2 regions of the Pseudarthrobacter sp. GQ63 genome follow, and region 2 is predicted to be linked to the other one. Evidence: riboswitches for the same ligand, from Rfam matches in the RefSeq annotation. Region 2 holds a riboswitch; the other holds the start of a gene.
What was found. A riboswitch is a leader RNA that binds a small molecule or an ion and turns the genes downstream of it on or off. The one in region 2 is predicted to bind cyclic di-AMP.
Positions count from the first base shown of each region.

Region 1: another riboswitch for cyclic di-AMP. It lies ahead of AC6CHP_RS06400 (LysM peptidoglycan-binding domain-containing protein); the one in region 2 lies ahead of AC6CHP_RS16965 (aggregation-promoting factor C-terminal-like domain-containing protein).

Region 1 covers NZ_JCAXEF010000002.1:413,001-420,071, forward strand. Annotated here, with positions in the region: gene AC6CHP_RS06370 (glucose 1-dehydrogenase) at 1-168, shown strand, start outside; gene AC6CHP_RS06375 (DUF1810 domain-containing protein) at 253-696, opposite strand; gene AC6CHP_RS06380 (DNA alkylation repair protein) at 680-1,249, opposite strand; gene AC6CHP_RS06385 (TraR/DksA family transcriptional regulator) at 1,246-1,605, opposite strand; gene AC6CHP_RS06390 (aggregation-promoting factor C-terminal-like domain-containing protein) at 1,625-2,959, opposite strand; gene AC6CHP_RS06395 (dienelactone hydrolase family protein) at 3,066-4,049, opposite strand; cyclic di-AMP (ydaO/yuaA leader) riboswitch at 4,348-4,517, shown strand; gene AC6CHP_RS06400 (LysM peptidoglycan-binding domain-containing protein) at 4,521-5,363, shown strand; gene AC6CHP_RS06405 (protein adenylyltransferase SelO) at 5,507-6,982, opposite strand; gene AC6CHP_RS06410 (APC family permease) at 6,979-7,071, opposite strand, start outside.
Region 2 covers NZ_JCAXEF010000012.1:67,403-74,473, reverse strand. Annotated here, with positions in the region: gene AC6CHP_RS16980 (phosphatase PAP2 family protein) at 1-242, shown strand, start outside; gene upp (uracil phosphoribosyltransferase) at 255-890, shown strand; gene AC6CHP_RS16970 (glyoxalase superfamily protein) at 937-1,341, shown strand; gene AC6CHP_RS16965 (aggregation-promoting factor C-terminal-like domain-containing protein) at 1,338-2,051, opposite strand; cyclic di-AMP (ydaO/yuaA leader) riboswitch at 2,057-2,219, opposite strand; gene AC6CHP_RS16960 (sensor histidine kinase) at 2,313-3,842, opposite strand; gene AC6CHP_RS16955 (response regulator transcription factor) at 3,850-4,590, opposite strand; gene AC6CHP_RS16950 (winged helix-turn-helix domain-containing protein) at 5,291-6,157, shown strand; gene AC6CHP_RS16945 (SixA phosphatase family protein) at 6,249-6,776, shown strand; gene AC6CHP_RS16940 (hypothetical protein) at 6,822-7,071, opposite strand, start outside.

The DNA.
Region 1 (7,071 bases), on a different contig from region 2:
AGCGGCCAGCCGAAGGAGGAGCTGCCGGAGTTCGGGCAGTCGACGCCGCTGGGCCGGGCAGGCCAGCCGGCGGAGCTCGCCCCCGCCTACGTCTTCCTCGCCTCACCGGAATCCAGCTATGTTGTGGGCGAAACGCTGAACGTCAACGGCGGCAGCCCCACGCCGTAGCCCCGGGCTGTACCGGAAAGATACCGACGGCGGTGCCCCGCCTGATGCGCGGGGCACCGCCGTCGGCCTCTTATTTCCTGGCCCCTACTTCTCGTCCTGGTCTGCAAGCAGCTCGTCAGTGGCGGCGTCGGGCTGTCCATCGAAGAACTGGGCCAGGACCGTTTTGAATACCGTTTCCCCCGGGGCTGCCCGGAGGAACAACGTCATGGAGGAGTGCAGCTTCCGGGCGTCAATGCTCCCGAAGATGTCCTCCGCCGGGCCGCCTGAGTGATTGGTGACGGCCAGGGCGGACTCGAGCAGCCGTGGGCCGAGCACCGGGTGGGCCAGATACTCCCGTGCTTCAGCCAGGGAGCCGATGGCGTACCGTCGAGACATTTCGCTGTGGCCCAGGCCCGCGAACTGCGGAAAGATGAACCACATCCAGTGGCCGGATTTCCGGCCCAGCTGCAGTTCCGCCAACGCCTGGCCGTATGTGCCGCCGCTGTCCTGGGCGGCGACGAACCGGTCAAGGTTATAGGGATCGTTCATGGGTGTCTCCTTGTGGTGGGGCTTCGGGGGCGGCTTGCTGGTCAATAAAGGCGGCGGCGGTGCGCAGCTGGCTGTCGGAGTCCGTCCGCCACCGGGCCAGGACCACGGCTGCGCGCTGCCGGTCCCGCCCGCCGAGCCCCGCCAGGAACGGCGCCACGACGTCGGACAGCAGCGGCTCCACCAGTTCCCGGGTCCCAGCAGACCGCAGGAAGCCCTCAATACGGGTCAGGTCCGAGTGGCGCAGGAGTGCCCTGGTGGATTGGAGCAGCACAACAGCGGCGAGCCTGCGCTCAAAAACGGCTCGGGAACCGGGCCTGGGCTGGCCCCAGAGGGCGGACGCCAGCTGGACAACGGCGTCGTGGTCGAGGTCCTTGTATTTCCGGAGGGCGTCGCGGACGGTTCCCCGGACTGCGCCCACCGAGGAGCCGTAGGAGGCCAGCTGCCCGCCCAGCCTGTCCTCGACGTCGTCCGCCCGGTACCAGGCGCCCTCATTCTGCAGGGTGCGATCAACGAAGCCTGCAGCAGCGGACACCCGGTCCAGGGTGCTGCTCATTGGCCGCGGCCCGCCGATGCGTGGCGGATACAGAACGGGGTCCACGGCCGTGCCTCCAGCCTGCCTTCGGCGATGGCTTCCCCGCACACAGCACAGGTCCCGTATGTACCGGCGGCAATCCTGGCCAGGGCGGCGTCCACTTGGTCCAGCCCTGCGCTGCTTTGCTTCAGCAGGGCGGACGCCTGGGACAGCTCGAAAGCGATGGTGGAGCCTTCCGGGTCATGTTCGTCGTCCACATTCGAATCCTGGCGCGCCGAGTTGGCGGAGGCGATGTCTGCGCGCAGGGCCGGCAGGAGGGCCACCTTCCGCTCCCGTTCCTCCTCAAGAAGGATCCGGAAGCGTTCATAGTCAGGCATGGGAAAAGCCTACGCGGGGTCAGTACCAGTTCTTTGCCATGGAGTGGTTCCAGGCGGCGCAGGGCGAGCCGTACCGCTCCCGGATGTAGCCCAGCCCCCAGTCGATCTGCGTCCGGTAGCTGGTAAGCCAGTCGGCACCAGCACTGGAGTACTTGCCTGGCGGCAGGGCCTGCGCGATTCCGTAGGCGCCCGAATAGGGGTTGGTGGCGGTGGTCAGCCAGTTCGATTCCTTGGTCCACAGCTGGGCCAGGCAGAGGAACTGGTCCTGGCCCCAGCCGTGGGCGCCCAACCTGGTGGAGGCGTAGCTTTTAGCTCCTGCCGGGTTATTCACCGCGCCGCCGGGGAGGGAAGGCACGACGACGGGCGGCGGGCTTGGCGGCGCAGGGGGCGGGCTGGCCGGGGCAGGGTTTGTCGGAGCCGGGTCCGCCGGAGCCGGATTGACGGGCGCGGGGGCTGGGCCGCCGGGCTGGGGCGCTTCCGGAGCCGCGGGCCCGGCGGCGGGCAGCGGTGCGGGCCGGGCAGCCGCGTCGGCCTGCCGGCGGGACTGTCCTTCAGCCGCGGCGCGTTTGGCCGCCTGGGATGCCTCGTAGGCGGCCAGCGCCGCCTGGCCCTGCCGGTAGGCGTTCTCCACCTCCGCCGTCGTGCCTTTGAGCGACGCCAGCTGCGCCGTTAGCTGCCCGCTGCGTTGCTTTTCCTCCGCCGCCTGGCGGGTCACGGCGTCCTGGGCGGACCGGGCCTCCGTGAGCCTGGCTTCGGCTTCAAGGGACAGCCGCCCGCGCTCATCCTTCGCAGCCTGTTCCTGGGCCGCCAGCGCAGCAGCGATCTTTCCTGCGACCGACGCCTTGTGCACGAGTGCGGCGGTCTTGTCCCCCACGATCTGCACCACGTTGAGCCCGTGCACGGTGTTGCTCTGGACGGCGTCGAGGGCAACAAAGAACCCCATGTTCGTACCGCCGGTTTTGTATGACTGGGCCGCCAGCGCACCGAGCTCTTTCCTGTGCTGGACAAGGTCAAAGTGAGCCTGCTCGGTCTGTGCCGCCAGGACTTCCACCTTGGCAGATGCAGCCTGCAAAGCCGCGTCCGTCACCGCGTACTCCGCTGCTGCCTGCACCGCGGCGGAGCCTGCGGCCTCGGACTGGTCCTGAAGGGCGGACAGTAAGCCACCTATCCTGGCAATTTCCGCGGTCTTTTTGGCCTCGCTCTCCTTCGCGTCCTGCACCTCCTCCCAGGACGGGAAATCGCCGGGCGGGACCTCCGCAGCACCCGCCGGCGTAAGCCATAGGGTTCCCACCAGCGCAAATGAAAGAAGCGCCGCGGCGAGCCGCGCCCTGGGTTTGGTAACGAACCGGCACATAGTCGGGAAGCCTACCGCCTTCACCCTCAGGTTGAAGGCGGACGTTTCTACATCGTTATGGACCGAAGGCAGTTACGTTGACGGAAAGGGCAGAAGTGCCGGCCTCTTACAAATGCTGGCCGAACCAGGCAAGGGTGTCATTCCACGCGGCCGTCGCCTGGGCTTCGTTGTAGCGGTCGCCGGTGTCGTTATGGAAGGCATGGTCCACGCCGGGGTAGACCGTGAGCTGGTGGACAACACCGGAGGCTGCCAGCGCATCCTTGAGCGCAGGCATTGGCCCGGTGATGCGTTGATCGAGTTCAGCGTAGACCCCGAATACGGCCGCCTTGATGTCCGGTACTTTGGCCAGGTCGGGGGCGGGTCCATAGAACGCCGCAGTTGCCTTCAAGCCGTCCAGTTCGGCGGCCGCCTGCCAGGTGATGCCGCCGCCGAAGCAGTAGCCGGTCATGGCGACGCGGCCGCCGTCCACGAAGTCCTGGGCCTGGAGGTACTCCAGTGCTGCCGCAAAGTCGGCCACGTGCCGCTGGGCGCCGGCCTGGGTGAGGGCGCCGGGTACGGCGTCGCGGTCCATGCCGGCCGTCCCACCTTCACGGCTGAGCAGGTCAAGCGCCAGGGCGGCATACCCCTCCTTCGCGAACCGGCGGGCCACGTCTTCGATGTGGGGCGTCAGCCCGCGGTTCTCATGGCAGATCAACACGGCAGGAGCGCGCCCTTCCTGCTCGGGCCTGGCCAGGTAGGCACTGACGGAGGCGCCGCCGGACGGAAACTGGACGGACGCCGTCGTCAATCCTGGCGCACCCTCAGGGACAGAGAGCGGGCTTTTAGCCCCGGGCACCGCTCCCGACCCCGCAGTCCCGGCAGCGGACGTCGGGGACGTCGGGGACGGTTCCGGGGTGGGCATGGGGTCGGTGCTCCGCGGCACCTCGCTGGGGGTACAACCCACCAGCAGCATCGCCGCCGACGCCGCCGCCATGCTGCCGGTAATGAAAGCAACCCGCCGGGTAAAGGTCCGCTGGCTCAGCGCGCCGGACCGGTAGTCGTCAAAGAATTCCTCAATCAGGTACTTCTCATACTTGCCAAGCTGCGTCACAGTGCCTCCTCGGGGTGACGAACATACTCCTCCCCCAGCCACCTCCGGACAAGGTTCAGCGGCGATCTTTGCCCGTCCTTTATCGCTTTGTGATAAACATCATGCCCTGCAAAATCGGCGCGCCTGCACTTCGCCCCGGGGGCGCTGTGGCACGCGAAATCCAGTCGATAGCCAAACCGAGAGAATCGCCTCGCATGTTATCCAAATGTGACAATGGGTGCTAAGTCGGGTTATGGTCTTCAAGTGTCCCTCCCAGACGGGACATTCCCCGTCAGAATGCCGAGCCCTGCCACTGACCCGGGAACCAACGCTTTCCAGCTGGCAGGGACGGGGGAACCAAGTTTCCGCGGCCTTTAAAGGTCTTGGGGTTAAGTCGATAGCGCGTCCGTTCCATTCGGAGGTGTTACCGGCCGGGTATCTCCAACCCGAACCCGACAGCTCACCCCGCAGGCATGGGAGAGGCGATCAACTGTGTCAAAAAATTCCACCACTGCCCGTCACCGCGCAACGCCGGCCCGCTCCATCGCGATCGAAGGGCTGGCTGTTTCGGCCAAGTCCCTGGGCCGTCCGGCTCTGGCCGTAGCAGCAGCCTCCGGCATTGCCTTCGGCGTAGGCGCCCCGGCCCACGCCGGTGTGAACGGTCCGGACACCACCGAGACCGCTAGCGTCCAGGCTTCGGCCGCCCCTGTGGCAGCAGTCGCAGCCCCCGCCGCAGCAGCCGGCAACGTCCACACGGTTGTATCGGGCGACACCCTTGGTGCCATTGCGTCGATGCACGGTGTCAGCCTGAATGACGTCCTGTCAGCCAACGGGCTTTCCGTCTCCACGATCATCTACCCCGGTGACCAGATCCAGATTCCCGCCGCGGGATCCGCCCCGGCCGCAGCCTACGTTGCACCGGCTGCAGCACCGGCACCGGCTCCGGTCCAGACCGCTGCTGTTACTACCCCGGCTAACACGGGAATGAACATGTCCTACGCATCAGCACCGGTTGCAGCCACGGGCAGCGGCGCCGGAGCGGCCATCCTTGCCAACGCCTACGGCCAGGTGGGCCAGATCCAGGACTGCACCGCCATGGTGGAGAAAGCCCTGCGCACGGTCGGCAAGTCGGTCGGCGACCTTGCCCCGGGCCAGTTCTACCAGTACGGCACCACCGTGGGCACCCCCGCTCCCGGTGACCTGGTGATCACCGCCGGCCACGTGGGCGTCTACGCCGGCGACGGCCAGGTTGTCAGCGGCGGCGTGAACGGCAACCAGACCGCCGTTCACTCCATCAGCTGGCTCAGCGGCGCTTCCTTCGTCCGCGTGGCATAGTCACCACGGACACAGACGCAGCTGGCCCGTAAGGGCCAGGCCACTCCAGATAAAGGCGGCAGCCGGGTTCTCCCGGCTGCCGCCTTTGTCGTGCTTCCACGGTTGTCATTCTTGATCCGTCCGGAGGCCAGCGCCGCCCCGGGTCAGGTACCGCAGAAGGTCCGGTAGGTGCCGAAGTCCTCCGGCGGCCCCTCGGTGTAGCGCTCCAGCCCCGGGCGTTCATGGAACGGGGCCCTCACCACTTCCAGGAAACGGTCGAATGGGCCCATATCCCCCTCCGTGGCGGCCGCCAGCGCTTCCTCCACCAGGTGGTTCCGGGGAATGTACACCGGGTTGACGCTGTCCATCAGCCCGGCGTCGGGCTTCAGGCCGGCCCAGCGCCCAGCCCAGGCATCAAACGCGGCGAGATCCAGGACCATGCCCCGCGCCGGCCTGGCATCACCCCTGGCGGCCTGGCCAAGGCTCCGGAAGAACTGTGTGTAATCGACAGGTCCGTCCTTCAGCAGGGCGATCACCCCGTCCACCAGTTCCGATGCCTCGTCCCCCTCCTTGCTTCCGGCCGGCCCGCCGTTGATGCCAAGCTTTGCCTTCATGCCGTTGAACCAGGCATCGCTGTACTGGCTGCGGAACTTCCCCAGCGCCTCCACTGCGGGGGCGACTGCCTGTTCCTGGTCCTCGTGGAAGAGCGGCAGCATGGCCTCCGCCAGCCGCGCCAGGTTCCACTCAGCCACCACCGGCTGGTTGGCGTAGGCGTAGCGGCCGCCGACGTCAATGGAGCTGTACACGGCCCCGGGATTGAAAGCGTCCATGAAGGCGCAGGGGCCGTAGTCGATGGTTTCGCCGGAAATGGTCATGTTGTCCGTGTTCATGACGCCGTGCACAAACCCCACCAGCATCCACCGGGCCACCAGCCCGGCCTGGGCGGCCACCACCGAGGCGAACAGTTCCAGGTAGGGATGTTCAGCTTGGGCTGCGTCCGGGTAGTGCCTGCTGATGGCATGGTCCGCCAGCCGGCGGAGGAGCTCCATGTTGTCCGTGGCCCGGGCATATTGGAAGCTGCCCACCCGGAGATGGCTGCTGGCCACCCGGGCCAGGACGGCGCCGGGCAACATGGTGTCCCGCCGCACCGGGCGTCCTGTGGCCACAACGGCAAGGGCCCGGGTGGTGGGGATGTTCAAGGCGTGCATTGCCTCGCTCACAAGGTATTCCCGCAGCATGGGGCCGACGACGGCGCGGCCGTCGCCAGCCCGGGCGAAGGGTGTGCGGCCGGAGCCTTTGAGATGCACGTCCCGCCGGCGCCCGCCAACGTCCACCAGTTCGCCGAGCAGGAGCGCCCGGCCGTCGCCGAGCAGCGGTGAGTAGCCGCCGAACTGGTGCCCGGCGTATGCCTGGGCAACCGGGGTGGCCCCAGCCGGGACGTGGTTTCCCAGGAGCAGCCGCACGCCTTCGGGGCTTTTCAGGTATTCAGGGGCAAGTCCCAGCTCGCCGGCCAGGGCATCGTTGAGAACCAGGAGCCCTGGTTCGGGCGCTTCCTCGGCCTGCCACGGAACGGCGAGTTCCGGGAGTTCACTGGCGAAAAGTCCTTCGAAGGTGACAGTTGATTCTGCTGCTGCAGTCATAAATCAACCCTATCGCCGTCGTTCGTCCTGCGGTTGATCATCCAGGTGATAAGCCACAGGATGACTCCAATGGCCATCAGTCCGCCGGC
Region 2 (7,071 bases):
GGGTGGGCATCGTGATCCTGGCCCACAGGCTGTTCCATGTGATGCGGCGGCGTGAACACGCAGGCCCGGCGCCCACCTTCGAACATCCGGTCCTGCGCGAGGACCACTCCGGGGACGAGGAAAGCACCACCGGTACCGCCCCGAAGGAGAACGACGGCGGTGCCCCGCCAAGGGTCGACGACGGCGCTTCCCAGTCGGGAACGGGCAGCGGGCGGCAGGGGAGCGGCCCGGCGGCCGGGTGATAGTTTTGACCCATGCGCACTCTCGTTGTGGACCACCCGCTGGTCGCCCATAAGCTCACCGTCCTGCGGGACAAGAACACTCCGTCCCCGGTTTTCCGGCAGCTGACGGAGGAGCTGGTGACCCTCCTTGCCTACGAGGCCACGCGAGAAGTCCGCACCGAGCCCGTCACCATCGAAACTCCTGTCAGCACGACCGTGGGCACCGCGTTCACCAAGCCCACCCCGCTGGTGGTCCCCATCCTTCGTGCAGGCCTGGGCATGCTGGAAGGCATGACCAAGCTGGTCCCAACCGCTGAAGTGGGCTTCCTGGGCATGGCCCGTGACGAGGAAACCCTGGACATCATCACCTACGCCGAGCGACTCCCCGAGGATCTCACCGACCGGCAGATCTTCGTGCTGGATCCCATGCTTGCCACCGGCGGAACACTGCGCGAAGCCATCAAGTTCCTGTTCAAGCGTGGCGCCTCGGATGTCACGTGCATCTGCCTGCTCGCCGCGCCGGAGGGCCTGGCCAAGCTGGAGGAAGAACTCTCCGGCGCAAACGTCACCATCGTCCTGGCATCCATCGACGAGAAGCTCAACGAGAAGTCCTACATCGTTCCGGGCCTGGGAGACGCGGGCGACCGCCTGTACGGCATCGCAGGCTAGGACTCAAGCCTTTCCCGCTTCCCGCCGCAAGGCTTAGCCTGTGCGCATGGACTGGAAACTGGAACTCGTTTTTGTGCCCGTGTCTGATGTGGACCGGGCCAAGGACTTCTACGTCAACAAGGTGGGCTTCAACGCCGATTTCGACGCGCGGCCCAGCGACTCCATCAGGTTCGTGCAGCTGACCCCGCCAGGGTCTGCCTGCTCCATCTGCATAGGGGAAGGGCTCACGGATGCGCCGCCCGGCACAGGCTCAAACCTGCAGCTCGTGGTCAATGACATCCAGGCCGCCCATGCGCAGCTGAAGGCCAACGGGGTGGACGTCAGCGATGTGGACGTGCAGGACTGGGGCCATTTTGTGTACTTCGCCGATCCTGACGGGAACCGGTGGGCGGTCCAGTACATCCCGGGCCGGGACGCGCTGGACCGCGAGGGGAAAGCTGCCTCGGTTTAGTACCAGTTGTTGGCGTAGTGGAAGTTCAGTGCTCCACACGGCGACTGGTAGCGCTCCTGGATGTAGTTCAGGCCCCAATTGATCTGCGTACGGTAATTGGTGCGGTAGTCGGCGCCCGCGCTGGCCATCTTTTCGGCAGGCAGGGACTGCACAATGCCATAGGCGCCGCTGCTCGGGTTGGTGGCCGTGGTGGTCCAGTCCGATTCCTTGGTCCACAGGGTCTGCAGGCACTGCATCTGGTCCGCGGCCCAGCCGTAGGAGGCCAGCTGGCCGGCGGCGTAAGCCTGTGCCCCTGCGGGGTCATTGACCGCGACGACGGGTGCAGGCTCCGGAGCGGGGGCAGGCGCAGGTGCGGGTTCAGGCTCCGGGGCCGGCGCGGGTGCAGGCTCGGGAGCGGGAGCAGGGGCCGGTTCGGCTGCCTGCGGGACCACGTTGATCGGCTCAGCCGCAGGAGCGGGGGCCGGGTTCGCCTGGATTTCGCTCTTTTCGATGCTCAGCTTCGACTGTGCCTCAGCCGCCTGAGTCTCCGTGGCTGCCACCTGCACTGCGGTGTCGGTAGCCTGGCCCGCGGCTCCAACACCTACAAGAAGGGCGCCGGACGCTGCGAGGATCGCAGCGCGCTGGCCGAAGGACGGAATTTTGCCTGACGTGCGCGGGACACCAGCTTCAGAGCCTGGTTTCGGGCGTGCTTTAGTAAGGAACTTAGACATGATGGATCGCCTCTCACACCTGCGGAGTTAGCTGTCGGGTTCGGATGAGGGCATCCGGCCACACGGAAAGATCACGTGCTGGCTTAACCCCAAGGGCAGTTGAGTGCCCGGGACTGTTGGGTCCCCCGCCTCTGCCTATGCTCAAGCGGAATCCGGGAAGCGGCAGAGCTTGGCGTCATCCGGATATGCGGCCCGAACGGGAACCGCACCCAATCGACGGTACAGGAGAGCAGCGCTTAAGTCACATTTTGGTAACAGGGATCACGCTGACGGCGCGCCGTCTTGCGTCTCTCCGTGCACAAGCGGGAGCTGAAGCGCGAACTGGGTGCGGCCGGGCTGTGATGTCACCGTGACCTTGCCCCCGTGGGCCTCAACAATGGATTCCACGATGGACAGCCCCAGGCCGCTGGTTCCTTCCGTGCCGGATACGCCAAGCCCGCCGGCCTTGCCTGTCCGGGCCGCGTCTGCGCGGGCGAAGCGTGCGAAGACCTGGTCCACGAAGTCCGGCGGAATGCCCCCGCCGTCGTCCGTTACCGTTACCACCGCGGCACCCTCCGGCGTCTTCCCCACCCCGGTGACCACGGTGGTCCCCGGCGGCGTGTGCTTGCGCGCGTTGGACAGCAGGTTCATCAGCACCTGCCGCAGCTGGGACGGGTCCCCTTCCACCACAACAGGCTCGTCGGGGAGCTCCAGCCGCCAGGTGTGCCCGGGCGCCATGACCTTTTCATCACTGACGCCTTCCACCACCAGCTGGTTCAGGTCCACCTCGCTGAACTTCAAAGGCTGGCCCTCATCCAGCCGCGCCAGCAGCAGCAGGTCCTCCACCAGTGCAGTCATCCGCTGGGACTGGCTTTGCACCCTGGCCAGCGACTTCTCCCCGTCAGGAGTGAAGTGTTCCGTCATCCGCATCAGTTCCGTATAGCCGCGGATGGCGGTCAGCGGCGTGCGGAGCTCATGGGAAGCGTCCGCCACGAACTGCCGGACCTTGGTTTCGCTCTTCTGCCGTGCCTGCAGCGCGTTGGCCACATTGTCCAGCATCAGGTTCAGCGCGTGGCCCACGCTGCCCACCTCCGTTGCGGGATTGGAGTTCGACGGCGGCACGCGCACCGCAAGCGCCACCTCGCCGGCATCCAGCGGCAGCTTTGAAACGCGGGTGGCAACCTCCGAGAGCTGCTCAAGGGGCTTCATGGTGCGGCGGATCAGTACGGTTCCCACCAGGCCGATCAGGAGAAGGCCGCCCAGTGAGACGAAAACGAACGTCCACACCAGGGACGCGAGCGTGCTCTCCTTGGCGGCCAGGGGGAGTCCTGTCACCAGGACGTCACCAAAGTTGGTCTGGATGGCCACCAGCCGGTAGTCGCCGGTGGACAGCGTCCTGTCCACCGGCTGCACGTTGGCTGGCAGGGCCAGCAGGACCTGTTTGTCCTCCGTGGACAAGGGGGAGCGCGTGGCATTCGAGGTGAGGAAACCGCCGCTGTTGACCTGGCCGTTGAGGATCCGGGCGTTGAGGGTTCCAACGCTCTGGCCGCGGGCGTCCAGGGGATCCCGGCCGTTAAAGCCGCCCGAGGGAGGGCGGCCGGGATCGTTGGAACGGGCTGCGGCCTGGCTTAGCTGCTCATCGAGTTGCCGGGTGAGGAACTCGTCCATCGAGGCATAGCTCGCCACGCCAACCGCCCCGCAAATGGCAACCAGCAAGGTCATGGCCAGGAGGACAAGGCGGGTCCGCAGGTGCCAGGTGCCGGGCTTCAGCCAGCTCCGGGGCTGCGGCTCCGTACTGTGCGCGGACGCCATCGCTTTCCTACTCCGCCGGCTTGATGACGTATCCGGCGCCGCGCACGGTGTGGATCATGGGCGGATGGACGGCGTCCACCTTTTTGCGCAGATAGGAAATGTAGAGTTCCACGATGTTGGCCTGGCCGCCGAAGTCGTAGTTCCAGACCCGGTCCAGGATCTGCGCTTTGCTGATGACGCGCTTCGGGTTTTCCATAAGGTAGCGGAGCAGCTCGAATTGGGTGGCTGTCAGCTGGAGCTCTTCACCCGCACGGGTCACCTCACGGGTGTCAACGTTGAGGACCAGGTCTCCCACCACCAGCTCGGCGGTGTCCATCGCGGCCACACCCGACCGCTGGACCAGGCGGTGCAGGCGGAGCAGGACCTCCTCCATGCTGAACGGCTTGGTGACGTAGTCGTCGCCGCCGGCCGCGAGGCCAACGATCCGGTCCTGGACCGCGTCCTTGGCGGTGAGGAACAAAGCGGGAACCTCGGGCGCAAAGGCACGGATCCGGCCCAGGACCTCGACGCCGTCGAAACCGGGGATCATGACGTCCAGGACAAGCACGTCAGGGCGGAAGTCCTTGGCCACTTTCACTGCCCCGGGGCCGTCGGCAGCAACCGCCACGGACCAGCCGGCCATGCGCAGCCCCATACTCATGAGCTCGGAAAGGCTAGGCTCGTCATCCACCACCAGCGCCCTGATGGGGGAGCCGTCCGGATGCGTGAGCGTGGGGAGGTTGTTTGTCATGGAGTGGGAGGTGGCCATGGAACAACTCTCCGATCAATGGTTTAAGCCCGGCTATGGCGTTCCTGTGCGCAAGCTGTGAATCCCAGCCTAGCGAGCTGGATCCGTGGAGGGTCCCAGGCGTGTCATCCCCGCGTCCGCGGCCGCCCGGACGCGGACATTCAAGCGGCGGCATATCGGGCTTCGGTAACCCCAACATCCGCTCCGCACACAATTTTTTCTGTCCAAAAGCGGGGGCGGCTGGACACGCCACCAGGGCGAAGAGCGAGATTCCGCTATCAGACGCTCTGGTGAACGAATCTACCGCTGGCCCCACTTCGATCGAACAATATTCTGTCCAGCACCAATAAGAAGGCAGAATGCCGGATAACAACCGTTATTTTTTACGGCGTCCAGAATTGTGATTTGGAGCACTATCGCGGAATCTGTCTCATTATTCGGACGATCGCGTCCATTGTTACTTGCAAGTTGCCATTGTTACGCTGCACACTTCCAATGTGAACAAGAACTCAACAGCACCTGCAGCCGCAGAATATTGGCCCAGCACATCCGCTGCTGCCGACATGCGCTGTTGTCGAATGCACGCCTGACCTTCCCACCCTCCGAAGTTCTTAGGCATTCGCCCCCAGCCCAGCGTCGGGCGCCCCTCCCCAGTTCGCATTGCGGGGATTCCCAGCATTCGGGCCGCGATGACGGCCATTCACATTGAGGTAAGCATTCCATGTCAGTTGCATCCGGATACGTCCACATTTCTGTCCGTAACGCCGCCAAGGCCGGCCAGCCCTCGGGCCTCCGCCCCGGGTTTGGACCGCGACCCGCCCTGGCTCCATCATCATCTGGAAGCAGCTTCCCCTCCCAGGGCTACGCGCCGCAGGGCTTCAACCCCAGCTCCTACGGGCAGCTCCGTGCGGTCCAGCCCGCAGAGGCGGCACCCATGACCGTCCCCACTCCCGTGGTGGCCGGTCCAAACACTGTCCGGCCCGTAGCCAACGACAACGTTGCCCGCGGCTTTGTCCTCTACATGGGCATTGACGAGGAAACGGCGGCAGCGGCCGGAACCTCCATCGCCAAGCTGGCCCAGGAGATCCGCGCCTACGCCCAGTCCCTCGTGTCCGGCGCCGAAAGCTACGCAGCAGTTGCCGTTGCCCCGGCCGGCACACCCGGTTCCGCGCTCGACGTCGTCCGTTCCACCTTCGGTGACCCCACCGTCAACGCCCGCCAGCGCACCGAGGCCCCGCGTCCGTCGCAGGCACAGGAGCCGCGTCCGTCCGGCGTCCTGATCGACCTGGCACGCCGCGAAGTCCACCTGGATGGCGAGTCGCTCAACCTGACGTTCAAGGAGTTCGAGCTCCTGAACTACCTCGTGGAGAACGGCACCCGCACCGTAGGGCGCGACGAACTCCTTGAGGGGCTGTGGCGCAACGCCGAAGAGGTGCCCAACGAGCGCACCATCGACGTCCACATCCGCCGGCTCCGCTCCAAGCTGGGCCGCCTTGCCAACACCGTGCGCACAGTCCGCGGCCAGGGGTACCGGTTCTACGAGCACCCCGAAGTTGTTGTCTGGGCCGCTCCGGAGTACTCGATCTAGCGATTACCTCCGCCGCCCCCGGGGCATGTACCTCCGCCGCCCCCGGGGCATGTGCCTCCGCGGCTCTTGGCATGTTCGCTAGGCTGGGGCCATGAGTGAGCACCATCTTCGACGGCTTGTGATCATGCGGCATGCCAAGGCCGACTGGCCGGGCGGGGTGGCTGACCACGAGCGTCCGCTGGAGGAACGGGGCCACCGCGAGGCTCCGCTTGCCGGCCGGTGGCTGCTCAAGCACAACATCGTGCCGGACTTCATCCTCTGCTCCAGTGCCCTGCGGACCAGGCAGACCTGCACGTGGGTGTGCTCAGAGCTGGGGGACAAGGCGCCCACGCCCAAGCTTGAGGACGGGCTGTACGCTGCGTCGGCGCTCCGGATGCTGACGGTCATCAACCATGTTCCGGATACAGTCACCACGCTGATGCTGATCTCACACCTGCCCGGGGTGCAGGACCTTGCCATGCACCTGGCCTCGCGCGACTCAGACCACGACGCCTACATGGACGCCGCCACCAGATACCCCACCAACGCCCTCACAGTCCTTGAGACTGAAAAGTCATGGGCGGAGCTGGACGGGCAGGACGCGCGCATCACCAGGTTCAAGGTCCCCCGCGCGCATTAACTCGCCCATCAACTAAAGCTCCAGCGGCGACCCTGCCGCCTGGGGTCAGCGCCGGGGCGCGGGCTTCGCGCCCGTTGCCGACGACGGATTCCTGGCTGGAGAGGCCGACGACGACGGTCGCCTGGCAGGGACGGAAGGCACCCGCGCGGGTGCGCGGAGGCCCCCTTCGCCCTGGATGCCTGTGCCTCCACCGCCTGCGCGCGCTGCCGGCCTGCGCTGGGCCGGACCCTTGGCAGCCGGGCGGGCCGCCGTCGTCGTGCGTCTGTTCCCCGCTGCGCCCCTTCGTGGCCTGCCC